Linked DNA regions of Microbaculum marinisediminis. The protein of the gene in region 1 interacts with the protein of each later gene in a pairwise test. Links are inferred from orthologs where the notes say so. Each region holds a gene or a part of one and is shown on either strand. Other genes may lie near its edges.

What was found. Proteins that work in one complex are often made in the same cells at the same time.
Region 2: the proteins of dnaE (region 1) and dnaQ interact in binary tests that used the Escherichia coli proteins (3 or more experiments, as listed by UniProt). The link is inferred for Microbaculum marinisediminis from one-to-one orthologs.

What each region holds. Positions count from the first base shown.
Region 1 is NZ_JALIDZ010000012.1:40,788-48,787, forward strand. What follows is about bases 1,934-5,906. They hold dnaE (DNA polymerase III subunit alpha), read right to left. Parts: upstream 5,563-5,906; coding sequence 2,134-5,562; downstream 1,934-2,133. In the rest of the region: tsf (translation elongation factor Ts), read right to left, coding at 1-752; MUB46_RS21150 (30S ribosomal protein S2), read right to left, coding at 835-1,932; MUB46_RS21160 (hypothetical protein), read left to right, coding at 6,023-6,493; MUB46_RS21165 (ABC transporter ATP-binding protein), read right to left, coding at 6,502-7,215; MUB46_RS21170 (lipoprotein-releasing ABC transporter permease subunit), read right to left, coding at 7,215-8,000. UniProt on the Escherichia coli protein: DNA polymerase III is a complex, multichain enzyme responsible for most of the replicative synthesis in bacteria. This DNA polymerase also exhibits 3' to 5' exonuclease activity. The alpha chain is the DNA polymerase catalytic subunit.
Region 2 is NZ_JALIDZ010000004.1:250,698-257,716, forward strand. What follows is about bases 1,367-4,358. They hold dnaQ (DNA polymerase III subunit epsilon), read right to left. Parts: upstream 3,216-4,358; coding sequence 2,517-3,215; downstream 1,367-2,516. Other genes in these bases: MUB46_RS10085 (FxsA family protein), read left to right, coding at 1,367-1,751; secB (protein-export chaperone SecB), read left to right, coding at 1,935-2,444; coaE (dephospho-CoA kinase), read right to left, coding at 3,294-3,911; MUB46_RS10105 (shikimate dehydrogenase), read right to left, coding at 3,911-4,358. Outside these bases: mltA (murein transglycosylase A), read right to left, coding at 1-328; MUB46_RS10080 (Tim44/TimA family putative adaptor protein), read right to left, coding at 306-1,010; more of MUB46_RS10085, read left to right, coding at 1,158-1,366; more of MUB46_RS10105, read right to left, coding at 4,359-4,750; MUB46_RS10110 (Maf family protein), read right to left, coding at 4,747-5,376; MUB46_RS10115 (pyruvate, water dikinase regulatory protein), read right to left, coding at 5,366-6,196; hemE (uroporphyrinogen decarboxylase), read left to right, coding at 6,631-7,019. UniProt on the Escherichia coli protein: DNA polymerase III is a complex, multichain enzyme responsible for most of the replicative synthesis in bacteria. The epsilon subunit contain the editing function and is a proofreading 3'-5' exonuclease.

The sequences.
Region 1 (8,000 bases):
TTCAGAAGCACGGATTCCTCGTAGAACTTGCGGATGCGCCCTTCGACCATCTTCTCGACGATCTCGTCCGGCTTGCCGGATTCCTTGGCCTGCTCGCGATAGACCGCACGCTCGCGCTCGACCACCGTGGCGTCGACACCATCGACGTCGACGGCGAGCGGATTGGTTGCCGCGACATGCATCGCGATCTGCTTGCCTAGCGTGGCGAGCTTGTCCTTGTCGCCGGCGGACTCGAGCGCGACCAGCACGCCGATACGGCCAACGCTCGGCCCGGTGGCCGAATGGATGTAGGAGGCAACGGCGCCCGGCGTCACTTCGAAACCGGCACTACGGCGCAGTGACATGTTCTCGCCGATCTGGCCGACCATCTCCTGGACGTGGTCTGCGACGGTCTTGTCGGTGCCCGGAAAGGTCGCCTGCGAGAGCGCCGCGAAATCGCCGCCGACCGACAGCGCGACATCGGCGATCTTGCGAACCATCTCCTGGAACAGATCGTTGCGCGCAACGAAGTCGGTCTCGGCGTTGACCTCGACGACAACGCCCTTGTTGCCGTCGCCGGCAACGGCGACCAGGCCTTCGGCGGCCACGCGGCCGGCCTTCTTGGCGGCCTTGGACAGCCCCTTGGCCCGCAGCCAATCGACAGCCGCTTCCATGTCGCCGTCGGTCTCGGCCAGAGCCGCCTTGCAATCCATCATGCCGGCGCCGGTCTGGTCGCGCAGCTCCTTCACCATGCTCGCGGTGATGTTAGCCATATTGGCCTCCTGAACTTTTTGACGTCAACGCGGCCGGCCGGGCCGACCGCGCGCGTGATTTCATGACTGCAACGCAGTCGTCTTACTCGGCTTCGCCTTCGGCAAGACGACGGGCCTGATCGATCCAGCCGTCACGCGTGATACGGCCGTGCAGCGTCAGCTCCTCGTCGATCTTCTGGATGTCGTCCTCTCCCAGCGCAACGATCTGCCAATAGTGGAAGACGCCCATGTCGTTGAGCTTCTGCTCGAGCACCGGACCAACACCGGAGATCTTCTTCAGATCGTCCGGGGCACCGCGCGGGGCGGCCAGCAGTTCGAAGGTCGGCGCAGCCACTTCCGGCACGACGATCGTTTCCTCGGTGGCCGGCTTCGCCTCTGCGACCACCTCTTCCGCCTTGGGCTGGTCCTTCGGCTTCGGCGCTTCTGCCAACGCGGGCTCGATCACGGGCTCTTCGGACGCTCCGACATCGACGCCCATGTCGCCCTGCCCACGCGAAATACCGTCGATCGCCGCACGTGCGACCATATCGCAGTAGAAATTGATGGCGCGGCCGGCGTCGTCGTTGCCCGGCACCGGATAAGAGATGCCGTCGGGATCACAGTTCGAATCGACAATCGCGGCGACCGGGATGCCGAGACGGCGCGCTTCCTTGATCGCGATCGATTCCTTGTTGGTATCGATCACGAACAGCATGTCGGGCTGGCCGCCCATGTCCTTGATACCGCCGAGAGACCGTTCCAGCTTCTCGCGCTCACGGGTCAGCTTGAGGCGCTCCTTCTTCGTCAGCGCCATGGCCTCGCCGGAATCGCCGAGCAACTCCTCGAGCTTGCGCAGCCGCTGGATCGAATGGGAAATGGTCTTCCAGTTGGTCAACGTGCCGCCGAGCCAGCGCGCATTGACGTAGTACTGGGCGCTGCGGCGCGCCGCATCCGCAACTGCCTCGGACGCCTGGCGCTTGGTGCCGACGAACAAGACACGACCGCCGCCGGCGACCGTGTCGCTCACCGCCTGCAGCATGTGGTGCAGCATCGGCACCGTCTGGGCGAGATCGAGGATGTGAATATTGTTGCGTTCGCCGAAGATGTACGACGCCATCTTCGGGTTCCAGCGGTGGCTCTGATGTCCGAAATGAACGCCCGCTTCCAGAAGCTGACGCATGGTAAAGGTGGGCAGAGTCATGGCCCTTTGGTCTCCATATCCGGTTGATCCTCCGCGGGCAGGAGCCGGAACCTTCGGTCCCGACACCGGACTGCGCGGCCACGACGAGGCGGCACGCGCGGAATTGCCCGCGTGTGTGATGGGCGCCTTATATGGGGTCTTCGGCCCGGATTCAAGCGCTTACGGGAAAGGAGCGAACGCGCGCGGCGTTCACGGCAGTCCTCAGAATTCGTGCACGTCGACGACGCCGGGAGCGGCCCGGATCGCCGCGGTAACCTGTGGTGCGACCCGGTAGCGATTGGGCAGGCGGATCTCCACCTCCGAGCGCGGTTCATCGACCATCACGACGATCGAGACCTCGCCGTCGCCGGCCTCGCCTAGGCGCTTGGCGACGCTGTCGACCGAGGCCTTGCCGCGCACGAAGATGCGGATGCCGCCGGTGACGGTCTCGGCGATATCGTCGAGCTTGCGCAGTGACTGCAACCGGACCCGCTGCATGTCGCCGAACTGGTCGACCTGGACCAGCGCCTCGATGCAGGTGCCCGGCTCCAGTATCGGCCGCGCCTCGGCGAGCAGCTCCGAAAAGGCGACCGCCTCCACCTGGCCGGTCGGGTCCGACAGGGTGATGATGCCCATACGGCTGCCGTTGCGCGTGCGGGTTTCCGATTTCGAGCCGATGAAACCGGCGAGCCGCCCCGCGGTCGCCCCGCGGCGCATCGCCTCCTCGAACTCGGCGATCGGCTGGACACGACGCCGCTCCAGCACCGCCTTGTAGCCGTCGAGCGGATGACCGGACAGAAACATGCCGATGGAATCGTATTCGCGGGTCAGCCGGTCTGCCGGCAGCCACGGATCGATATCGGGCAGAGGCAGCGGTTCGGGCTTGCCGCCCCCGAACAGCTCCGACTGGCCGTTGATTCGGGCATCCTCGCTGCGCGCCGCCGTCGACAGGATCATCTCGACGCCTTTGGCCACCCGCGCGCGGTTCTTGTCCAGCTCGTCGAAGGCACCGGCCGCCGTCAGACTTTCCAGCGCGCGCTTATTGACGAAACGCGGACTGATGCGGTGCGCGAAATCGGCAAGATCGCTGAACGGCCTGGAACCGCGCAACTCCACGATGTGCTCGACCGCCTGCCGGCCCACATTGCGCAGGGCGGCGAGCGAATAGCGGATTACCCCGTTCTCCACCGAGAAATCGGCCTGCGACTTGTTCACCGAGGGTGGCGCGATGTCGATCCCCATCCGGGCCGCCTCACGGCGGAACAAATTGAGCTTGTCGGCATTGCCCATGTCGAGCGTCATTGAGGCGGCGAGGAACTCGGTCGGATAGTTCGCCTTCAGATAGGCGGTCTGATAGGCGACGAGCGCATAGGCCGCCGCGTGCGACTTGTTGAAGCCGTAGTCGGCGAACTTCGCCAGGAGTTCGAAGATGTACTCGGCCTGATGGCTCTCGACGCCATGCTCAACCGCGCCGTCGACGAAGCGCTTGCGCTGCTTCTCCATCTCGGCACGGATCTTCTTGCCCATCGCCCGGCGTAGCAGGTCGGCTTCGCCGAGCGAGTAGCCGGCGAGCTCCTGGGCGATCTGCATCACCTGTTCCTGGTAGATGATGACGCCGAAGGTTTCCTTCAGGATCGGCTCGATCTTGGGATGAATGTAGTCCGGCGTTTCGCGACCGTGCTTGCGGTCGTTGTAGGTCGGGATATTGGCCATCGGTCCCGGCCGGTAGAGCGCGACCAGCGCCACGATGTCTTCGAAGCGGTCCGGCTTCATCCCGAGAATGGCCGAGCGCATGCCGCCCGATTCCAGCTGGAACACGCCGACCGTCTCGCCGCGCGACAGCATCTCGTAAGTTTTTTTGTCGTCTAGCGGCAATGCATCCAGATCAATCTCGATGCCGCGCTGCGCCGCCAGATGGATGGTGACATCCAAGATCGTCAGGGTCTTGAGGCCGAGGAAGTCGAACTTCACCAGACCCGCCGCTTCCGTCCACTTCATGTTGAACTGGGTCGCCGGCATCGCCGAGCGCGGGTCCTTGTAGAGAGGGACCAGCTGGTCGAGCGGACGGTCGCCGATGACGACGCCGGCGGCATGCGTCGAGGCATGCCGGAAGAGACCTTCGAGCTTCAGTGCGATATCGAGCAGCCGGCCGATCGCGGCATCCTCGTCCCGTGCCTGCTGCAGCCGCGGCTCGCCGGCGATGGCATCGGCCAGCTTCACCGGGTTGGCCGGGTTGGCCGGAATCATCTTCGACAGCTGATCGGCGCGGCCATAGGGGATTCCGAGCACGCGCGCGACGTCGCGCACCACGGCACGCGCCTGCAGCGTTCCGAAGGTGATGATCTGGGCGACCTGGTCGTGGCCGTACTTGTCCTGCACATAGCCGATCACCCGGTCGCGGCCGTTCGGACAGAAGTCGATGTCGAAGTCCGGCATCGACACGCGTTCGGGGTTGAGGAAGCGCTCGAACAGCAGGCCGAACCGGATCGGATCGAGATCGGTGATGGTCAGCGTCCAGGCGACCAGCGAACCGGCACCCGACCCACGGCCCGGCCCGACCGGGATGTCGTGCGCCTTCGCCCATTTGATGAAATCGGAAACGATCAGGAAGTAGCCGGCATAGGCCATGCGCTCGATGACGCCGAGCTCGAAGGCGAGCCTTTCGCGATACGTCTCCGCGTCCATGCCCGGCGCGGTGCCGTGCATATCGAGCCGCCGTTCCAGGCCCTCTTCGGCCTGCCGGCGAAGCTCGGCCGCCTCGTCGACCGCCGCCCCCTCCCCGTCACCGACGGTGAAGCGCGGCAGGATCGGGTTGCGCGTCGTCGGCCGGTAGCTGCACCGCTCGGCGATTTCGACCGACGACCGGAGCGCTTCGGGCAGATCGGCGAACAGCGCCATCATCTCGGCGCGCGACTTCATGTAGTGATCCGGCGTCAGCTGTCGCCGGTCTGGATCGGCGACCATGCGGCCTTCGGCGATACAGATCAGCGCGTCGTGCGCCTCGAAGTCCTCCCGCACGGCAAAGAACGGCTGGTTGGTGGCAACGAGCGGCAGATCGAGATCATAGGCGAGATCCACCAGCGTCGGCTCGACCGCCCGCTCCGAATCGATACCGTGCCGTTGCAGCTCGACATAAAGGGACTTCGGAAACAGCGCCGCCAGCCGCTCGAGTACCTCGCGCGCCACGTCGCCGTTGCGCTGAGCTATTTGCCGGTCGATGGGCCCCTCCGGGCCGCCGGTCAGCGCGATCAGGCCGTCCGTCCGCCCCGACAGGAGCGCCTCGGGAATGCTCACGTCCCCCGGTCCGTCGCCGTCGATCCAGGCGCGCGAGACCAGATGCATGAGATTGCCGTAGCCGGTCTCGTCGCGCGCGATCAGCACCAGCGACGGCAGCGGCGCCTTGCGCACGCCGCGATTGCCTTTCTCCTCGAGACCGAAATCAACGGCGAGCGTTACCCCGATGATGGGCTGGATTCCGGCTCCGGCCGCCTTCTCGGAAAATTCCAGGGCCCCGAACAGGCTGTTGCGATCGGCGATGCCGAGTGCCGGCATCGCGTCCTTGCCGGCAAGATCGATCAGTCGCGCAATGGGCAGCGCGCCTTCGAGCAACGAAAAGGCCGAATGGGATCTGAGATGAACGAAGCCCGGCATAGAGGTCTCCCCGGCCGATTGTACCGGCCGTTACCGCCACCATACAGACCCTCTCGATTCGCGCCGCCCGGCCTTTGATCAAATCCGCACACCACTGTGGACAATCCCCCGCCCACAGACCGTTCGGCGATCAGCCCGCGCCGACAGCGAGTCCCGCCCAGACGAAGACCGACTGCGCGAATGCAACAACTGCGAAAAACGCTGCGAGATCCTGGACCATCATCCCCTCCTAGAATTCAAGTTCAACTAAGATGTTCATGTTTTGTTCTTTTGTCAATATCCGATCTCAATCGGCAATTCATCGGCTTGAAGAGGCGCCGGGCGAACGCCCGGCAATCGCCTGCCCTGACCCGCGCGCAACACTGGCGAAAATTCCAGTCTCTCTCCGTGCCGCAGCGGAAATGCGACACTGAACTCGTGCTAGATTGCCTCCCAATCTGTCAGATCGTGGTGCACCCCAATGCGCACTTTTCCGAACGCCGCTGTTTCGCTCCTCCTTGCCCTGACGGCCTCCCCGGCCGCAGCGCAGGAGCGCGAGTGGGTCACCGGCACGTCCGAAACCGGCGTCGAGATGATGTACGGCACGCCGGACAGCGACGACATCCTGTTCGCCATTCGTTGCGACGCGAAGTCCAAGGAAATCTTCGTCGGCTTCGCCCATATGCCGATCGGCGTGCGAAACGGCGACGCGATCGATCTGACACTGGTCTCCGAAGCCGGCGAAACCGTGCTGCCGTCCCAGGTGACCTATCTCGAGCCGATGGATATCTGGCTTGTCGAGTCGACGGACGTTCCCGCCGCCGACCTGCGCCGCATCGTCACCGGAGGCTCGGCGCTCAATGTCATGGTCCAGGATGGCGGCGAGGAAATTCCCCTCGCCGGTGCCGCCGAAGGCTTCGAGGCGTTGTTCTCCGCCTGCGGCCCGCAATAGCGCGCGCTTCAAAGCTCGATCAGCTTGCCTTCGCGCAGGGTCACACGCCGGTCCATCCGTTCGGCGAATTCCAGATTGTGCGTGGCGATCAGCGCCGCCAGTCCGGTGCCGTGCACCAGGCGCAACAGGATATCGAACACATACTCGGCGGTATCGGGATCGAGATTGCCGGTGGGTTCGTCGGCGAGCAGGATATGCGGCGCATTGGCGACCGCACGGGCGATGGCGACGCGCTGCTGTTCACCGCCCGAGAGCTCGCCGGGCCTGTGGGTCTTGCGTTCGCCGAGACCGAGGAAGGTCAGCAACTCGCCCGCCCTCTCCTCCGCGACGTCCTGGCCGAGGCCGGCGATACGCTGCGGCAGCGACACGTTCTCGAGCGCGGTGAATTCCGGCAGCAGGTGATGGAACTGATAGACGAACCCGATCTGGCGCCGCCGCACAGCGGTGCGCTCGCCGTCGTCCATCCGCGTGGTATCGACACCGCTGATAAAGACGGTTCCCGTGTCCGGTCGTTCCAACAGCCCGGCGACATGCAGCAGCGTCGACTTGCCGGCACCCGATGGCCCGACCAGTCCGACGATCTCGCCGGGCTTCATCTCCAGCTCGATCCCGCGCAGGACATGCAGGGCGCTGTCGCCCTGCCGATAGGTGCGCTCCACGCCGCTCAGCGCCAACGCGGGCACGCTCTCCGACTCGCTGTAACCGCCCTCCGTCATCGCCATCACTCGTAGCGCAACGCGTCGACCGGATCGAGCCGCGCGGCCCGCCAGGACGGATAAAGGGTGGCGAGGAACGACAGGACCAGCGCCATCACGACGACGGAGATAACTTCTTGCACGTCCATCTCGGCCGGCAGGCGGCTCAGGTAATAGAGTTCCGGCGAGAACAGTTCCGTCCCGGTCAGCCGCGACAGGAACTGCCGGATCGACTCGACGTTCCAGCACACCAGAGTGCCCAGGATCAGGCCGGCAAAGGTGCCGACCACCCCGATCGCCGCGCCGGTGATGAAGAACACCCGCATCACCGTTCCGCGCGTCGCCCCCATCGTGCGCAGAATGGCGATGTCGTGGCCCTTGTCCTTCACCAGCATGATCAGGCCCGAAATGATGTTGAGCGCGGCGACCAGCACGATCATCGTCAGGATCAGGAACATGACGTTGCGCTCCACCTCGAGGGCGGAAAAGAAGGTCTGGTTGCGTTGTCGCCAGTCGCTGACGAAGATCGGCCGATCGATGGCCGTGTCGAGTGCCATTCGGAAATCGTCAACGGAATCCGGATCGTCCAGGAACACCTCGATCCCGCTGGCCAGCGTGTCGAGGTTGAAATAGGCCTGCGCCTCGTCGAACGGCATGAAGATGAAGGCGCCGTCGTATTCGGACATGCCGATCTGGAAGATCGCCGCGACCGGATAGGACTTGATCCGCGGCGTCGTGCCGAACGGCGTCACCGCTCCGCGCGGCGAGATGATCGAGATCCGATCCCCCACCCGCAGCCCCAGCTTTTCGGC
Region 2 (7,019 bases), on another replicon or contig:
GGTCGGACAGCGCCTCCGCCTTGAGACAGACATCGGCGAGCCGGCTTTCGTCGCGGCCATGGCCGCAGGAGCGCAGGAACGCCGCGAAGGCCTCGGACGGATCGTCGGCGGAAAAGCCGGGCAGATCCTCGAAGCCTACGGCCACCAGACGGTGACCGGCCTTGACGGCGGGATGGTCGGCGATCGACCGGTCGCGGCCGGGCAGCGCGAACACGAGCGCCACCACGGCCGCGAGCGCGACAGCGCCGGCCACGCAGGCCAGCTCGCGGCGCCAGCGCGGACGCGCGGTGAAGCGGGCGATCAGCTCAGTCGGCAGACTCGGTGGCAACGAGCTTCCAGTTCGGATCGCGCGATCCGAGGTCCCGGGCGAAGGTCCAGATGTCCGTCACCTCGGTGACCGCGTTGGGATCGCCCTGGATCACCGCGCCGTCCTTGTCGCGTGTGGCGGTGATGAGCTGCGAGACGAACCGCACGGTGACGTGGGCCGTGCGCCCGCGCAGCTGCGCCTCGGTGATGTCGGCCTTGTCGATCGAGACGAAGTTCGACATCGCGGTCTCGCCGCGGCTCTCGCGATCGGCGATGGCGCCGACGAAGCCGTCATAGACCTCCCGGGACAGAAGGTTCTTCAGCATCTTGCGGTCGCCATCGGCGAAGCCGGTGACGATCATCTCGTAGGCCATCCTGGCGCCGTCGACGAATCCTTTCGGATCGAAGGCCGGATCGGTCTGCCTGATCGCGGACAGGCCCTGGGCGAGATCGGAGCCGCGCGGGGCGATATCGCCGAAATCGTCGTTGGCGGCGTTCGCGCGCGGCGCACCCGATTCGGCGCGCGGCGGCAGGTTGACGACCTTGTCGGATGCAGCCGACCCGCTTTCCTTCGGTGCCGAGAAAGGATCATACGGCTGGCGCTCGTTGCCGGTGCGCCGGCCGAGCACGCTCCGCAGCCGCAGGAAAATCACCACGGCGAGGACCAGGAAGAGGATCGTGTAGATATCGAATATGCCGTTCATCAGCACCCGTTTACCGGGATTTGCCCGGTGCGCCAAGAAAGAAGGCGGGATTGGCCAGTGCTTACTATGTAAGGATTGATCCGGCGCGGTCCAGTGCATCGCGCCCGGATCGACCGTAAAACACCAACGGGGTTAAAACGACAGACGATGGGTTTGGTTCTCTTCGCCCTGTTTCTGGGCATTCCGATCGCCGAAATCGCGCTGTTCGTCGTCATCGGCGAGCAAATCGGCGTGCTGGCCACCATCGCGATCGTGATCCTGACCGCGATCGCGGGCGCCTGGCTGGTCCGCCGGCAGGGGCTGGAAACGCTCGCCAAGGCGCGTGCCGACATCGACCGCAACGTCTTGCCGACGGACGCGATGAGCGAGGGCCTGGCGATTCTCGTCGCCGGCGCGCTGCTGCTGACGCCCGGCTTCCTGACCGATGCGATCGGCTTCACGCTGCTGGTCCCGCCGGCCCGGCGCGTGATCGTCTCGGCAATCGCCGGCTGGCTCGCCGGCCGCGTCACCGTCGTCGAGATGGGCGGCGGGGGACCGGGTGGGCGGCCGGGCGGACACCCCCGCGGCCGACACGGACGGCGGGACGACGTCATCGATGTCGAGGCCTACGAGATAGAGATCGACACCGACGGGGCCGAAGACTCCGGGCCGGGCGATGCCGGAACTGGCGATACCAAGTCCGGCGACTCGTCTGGCGGCACGTCCTCGCGCGGCGGGCCGTCGCCATGGCGCAATCCGTGAGGGTGCGCCGAGCGGTGTCGGTTCCGCGCCGCTTGCCCGCCTCGGGGGTGACGTGTTAGCCAGCGGCCCGACACGCTAAAGAGCCACCGGGAGAGCCCGCAAGACTGCGAAGACCGGCTCGACATCCTTTAGCGCCCCTTGAAACCGATCTGTGGATCAACGCAAGCTCCGGAGCGACATTCCATGACCAATGAACCCACCAATGGCGGCGGCGCGGCCGGAAGCGAGGGCGGTGCGGCCGCGACTGGCCAGCAGGCCGGCCCGAGCATCGAGGTGCTTGCCCAGTACATCAAGGACCTGTCTTTCGAGAACCCGCGCGCACCGGCCTCGATGACCGAGCAGCGCACCGGCCAGCCGCCGATCAACTTCAACATCCAGGTCAACGCCAATCCGGCCGGCGACGACCAGATCGAGGTCGAACTCAAGCTGGAAGCGCGCGCGGGTGACGAGACGACCGTGATCTTCGCGCTGGAACTCGTTTATTGCGGCCTGTTCCGGGTCCGCAACATCCCGCAGGAACATTTCCAGCCGTTCGTCATGATCGAGTGCCCGCGCCTGTTGTTCCCGTTCGCGCGGCAGATCGTCGCCGACACGATCGGCGCCGGCGGATTCCCGCCGGTCATGCTCGGCCTCATCGACTTCGCCGCACTCTACCAGCAGCGCATGGCGCAGCAGCCGGCGGCTCAGGCCTGAGATCCCGGCCAGCCTCGCGCTTATCCGGAACTCCGATGGCCGGTCCCCAGGGGCCGGCTAATCCGGGACCGGCTATTCCTCTGGAAGGGTGCGGTATTTGCGCCAGATGGAGTCGGGTCCGAGTTTGGCGATAAAGGCGGCGTGAGCCGCCTTTTCCGTTTCGCTGATCAGCGGGGCCAGCGGAACCGGGCGGGCTGCGCGCGTTTCGTCGGCGCCGCCGCCCGAGCCGGAGACGGTCTCGACCAGGGAAAGCGCGGCCTGCCGGCCACCGATCAACTCGATATAGACTTCGGCGAGCAATTCGGCGTCGAGCAGTGCGCCGTGCTTGTCGCGGCGCGAATTGTCGATGCCGTAGCGACCGCACAGGGCGTCGAGATTGTTCGGACCGCCGGGATGGCGGCGGCGGGCCAGCATCAGCGTGTCGACCGCCTGGGTATAGGGGATCGGCGCGCGACCGAGCGTCTCGAGCTCGTGGTTGAGGAAGCCCATGTCGAACGAGGCGTTGTGGATGATGAGCTTCGAATCGGCGACGAACTCGACGAACTGGTCGGCGATGTCGGCGAAGACGGGATAGTTGGCCAGGAACTCGATCGACAGCCCATGCACGGCGAAGGCCTCGGCGGGCATGTCGCGTTCGGGATTTATGTAAAGGTGCAGGTTCCGGCCCGTCGGGATGTGATTGAGCAGCTCGACGCCGCCGATCTCCACCACCCGGTCGCCGCCGGCCGGATTCAGTCCGGTGGTCTCGGTGTCGAGCACAATCTCGCGCATCGGCGCGCCGATCCTCCCCTCTGGCTCCCGGACCGCGCCGCCCGGCAGGTCCCTGGACTGGTCATGCCGGGTCCGGGCTCAGCCCCAGCGTCTTCGTGCATAGGCCGCGCCCGGTGAGGCGGCAAGGGCCCGCATGATATCGTCCACCTGTTTCTCCGCGAAGCCGAAGCCGCGGCTGGTGTCGACGACGAAGTGGGCGCGCCTGCGTTTTTCGGCGTCGGGCATCTGCCGGGCGAGGATCTTCTCGAACTTCTCCGCGCTCATGCCGCCGCGCTTCAGCACGCGTTCGCGCTGCACCGCGGCGGGAGCGGAGGCGAGAACCACCGCGTCGACACGCGCATCGCCGCCGACCTCGAGCAAAAGCGGCACCTCGGCGACGGCGAAGCGACGGCCTCCGGCGAACGCCGCGTCGAGAAAGGCCGTTTCCCGCGCCTGCACCAGCGGATGGACGATCTTCTCCAGCCGTTTGATCGCCTGATCGTCGCCGAGCACCAGTTTCGACAGCCGGTCGCGGTCGACCCTGCCGTCCACGATCGCATCGGGGAAGACGTCGCCGATCGGACCGACGGCCTCGTTCGCATAGAGGCGATGGACCTCCGCATCCGCATCGTGCACCGGCGCGCCGCGGGCGGCGAACATGCGCCCGGTCGCCGACTTGCCCATGCCGATCGATCCGGTCAGGCCGATTATGAACATCAGGTCCCCTCGATATCCTTGACGAGAACGGCGCGCAGGTCGGAAGTCACATCCGGGCGCACGCCGAACCATTTCTCGAAGCCCGGCACCGCCTGATAGAGCAGCATGCCGAGACCGTCGACGGCGTTCAGATCGCGCGCGCGCGCCGCTTTCAGGAGATTGGTCTCGAGCGGCACGTAGACGATGTCGTTGACGATGGCCTCGGCGGCGAGCGGTGCGAGATCGATCTCGAGCGGCGGATTGCCCTGCATGCCGAGCGACGTCGTGTTGACGAGGAGGCGCGCATCCTCGAGCACCGTATCGATCTCGTCCCAGCCGCGGGCGATCACCGCCGGGCCGAAAGCGTCGGCCAGGGCCGCGGCCCGATCGAGGGAGCGGTTGACGACATCGATGCGGCCGACACCGCGGGTCAGCAGTCCGTGGACGATGCCGCGCGCCGCACCGCCGGCGCCAAGCACCACGGCGCGGTCGAGGCCCGCGTCCCATCGCGGCGCGCCGGCATCGAGATTGGCGAGGAAGCCGTAGACGTCGGTATTGGCGCCGACGAGGTCTCCGTCCTGGTACCAGACCGTGTTCACCGCACCGAGGCGCGCCGCGGTCTCGTCACGCCGGGCGACGAGACGGGCGGCCGCTTCCTTGTGCGGCAGCGTGACGTTGCAGCCGACATAACCGTGCGCGGAAAGATCGGACAGGAAGGCCTCGAAATCCTCCGGCTCGATTTCCTCGATGACGTAGTCGCCGGCGATGCCGTAGCGCCGAAGCCAATGACGGTGGATAAGCGGCGAGCGTGAATGCCTGGCCGGCCAGCCGATGACGCAGGCCTTTGGTATATCGTTCATTTTTCGACGACGCCGAGCTTTCTCAATTCAGCCAGAACGGGCAGGAGGGGCAGGCCGAGGATGGTGGCGTGATCGCCGTCGATGTGCTCGAAGAGCTGCAGGCCGAGACCCTCGACCCGGTAGGAGCCGACACTGTCGAGCATGTCTTCACCGGCGGCGACCGAATAGCGGCCGAGGAACTGCGGGGTGAAGTCGCGCATGGTCAGCGCCGCGGTCTCGAGCGTCGACCACAGCTGCTCGCCATCGCGCACGATCGCGACGGCGGCATGAAGCAGATGGGTCTTGCCGCGCAGACGCAGGAGGTTCGAACGGGCCTGTTCGATGCTCTCGGGCTTGACGAAGAGTTCGCCGTCGAGCTCGAGCGTCTGGTCGGCGCCGATGACGATGGCACCGGGACGGTTGGCGCTTACGGCATCGGCCTTGGCGGCGGCCAGGACCGAGGCGACATCGGCGGGCGGCAGATCCTCCTCGGTGTCCTGAACTATCGCGTCGATCATCGCGCGCTCGTCGAGACCCGACGGAACGGCCTCGACGTCGAGGCCAACGGCCTCGAGCAGGCTGCGGCGGGTACGGCTGGCGGATGCCAGAACCACCGGTTTCAGGGCAAGCGGACGGTCATGCGTCATTGGCGTGCTCCTTATAGTGGGCGAGGATCGCCGCGGCCGTTTCCTCGATGGAACGGCGGGTCACATCGATCAGCGGCCAGCCCTGGCGGGCGCAGAGCTTGCGGGTAAAGGCGATCTCGGCTGCCACGCTCGACTTGTCCACATAGGCGGTGTTGTCGTCGGCGTTCAGCGACAACAGGCGATTCTGGCGGATCTGGACGATACGCTCGGGGCTGGCGATCAGGCCGACGATCAGCGGCTTCGTCACCTCGTCGAGCTGCGGTGGCAGGGGGATGCCGGGCACCACGGGGATATTGGCTGTCTTTATGCCGCGGTTGGCGAGATAGATGCTGGTCGGTGTTTTCGACGTGCGCGAGATGCCGACGAGGACGACGTCCGCCTCGTTCAGATCCTCCGGCATCTGCCCGTCGTCGTGCAGCAGCGTGTAGTTCAATGCGTCGATGCGGCGGAAATATTCCGTGTTGAGTACGTGCTGTCCGCCGATACGCGGCGTCGACTCGGTGCCGAGATAGGAGCGGAACACGCCGAGCACCGGTGCGAGCACCGATACGCAGGGCGTGCCGATCTCCTTACAGCGCTTTTCCAGCCGCTCGCTGAGCTCGGCCCCGATCAGCGTATAGAGGACGATGCCCGGCGCGTCCTCGATGTCGGTAATGACGCGCTCGAGCTGCTTTTGCGAACGCACCAGCGGATAGACGTGTTCGATCGCGCGCACCGAAGCGTATTGCGCGGCCACCGCGCGCGCCACCGCGATCAGCGTCTCGCCCGTCGCATCGGAGACCAGGTGCAGGTGAACGTAGCTATGAATGCGATCCGGCATCGGCTTGTTGAGACCTGTGGAGAACCTGGTCGTTATCCCACGCTCTGGGGCGCGGTCGGGAATCCTATCCGCTGACTTAGCGTTTGACCCGCTCGGTCATCAACAGGTTCTTCCGTTCGAGGAGGGGATCGGGGATGTCCGGTTGATTTCGTTAATAATGGGTAAACATGCTGAGCCGGTTTTCGGACCGAGCCGGTGGGGCCTTGAAATTATTAATGAAATCTTAACGGGCCGGGCCGCGACGAAATGCGGCTTGTCAGATCATTCTGGGACCGGTGTTGTGGACAGAGTTTAATCCCGCTAGTTGGCTCTCTAAGAATCGGAATCGAAGGAATCCTCTCTCTTTGACTCTATTGAAAGAAGACCATCGGCCTGTTGATCGTCGCGTGGCGAAGGTTCTGGCAGGCGAGCGATACGACGTGCCGCCCGTCTGGATGATGCGGCAGGCAGGACGGTATCTGCCGGAGTACCGGGACGTGCGGGCGCGCTATCCCAGTTTCCTGGACCTGTGCTACACGCCGGAGGCTGCGACCGAGGTGACGCTGCAGCCGATACGGCGGTTCGGGTTCGATGCGGCGATCCTGTTCTCCGACATCTTGGTCGTGCCGGATGCACTCGGACAGCCGGTGCGGTTCGAGCAGGGCGAAGGGCCCAGGCTCGCGCCGCTATCGGGAGGCGCGGCGATCGCGGCGCTGACGCCGGAGAGGATCGCCAGCCATCTTGCCCCGGTGTTCGAGACGGTGGAACGGGTGCGGGCGGGATTACCCGACGAGGTGACGCTGCTGGGCTTCTGCGGGGCGCCGTGGACGGTCGCCACGTATAT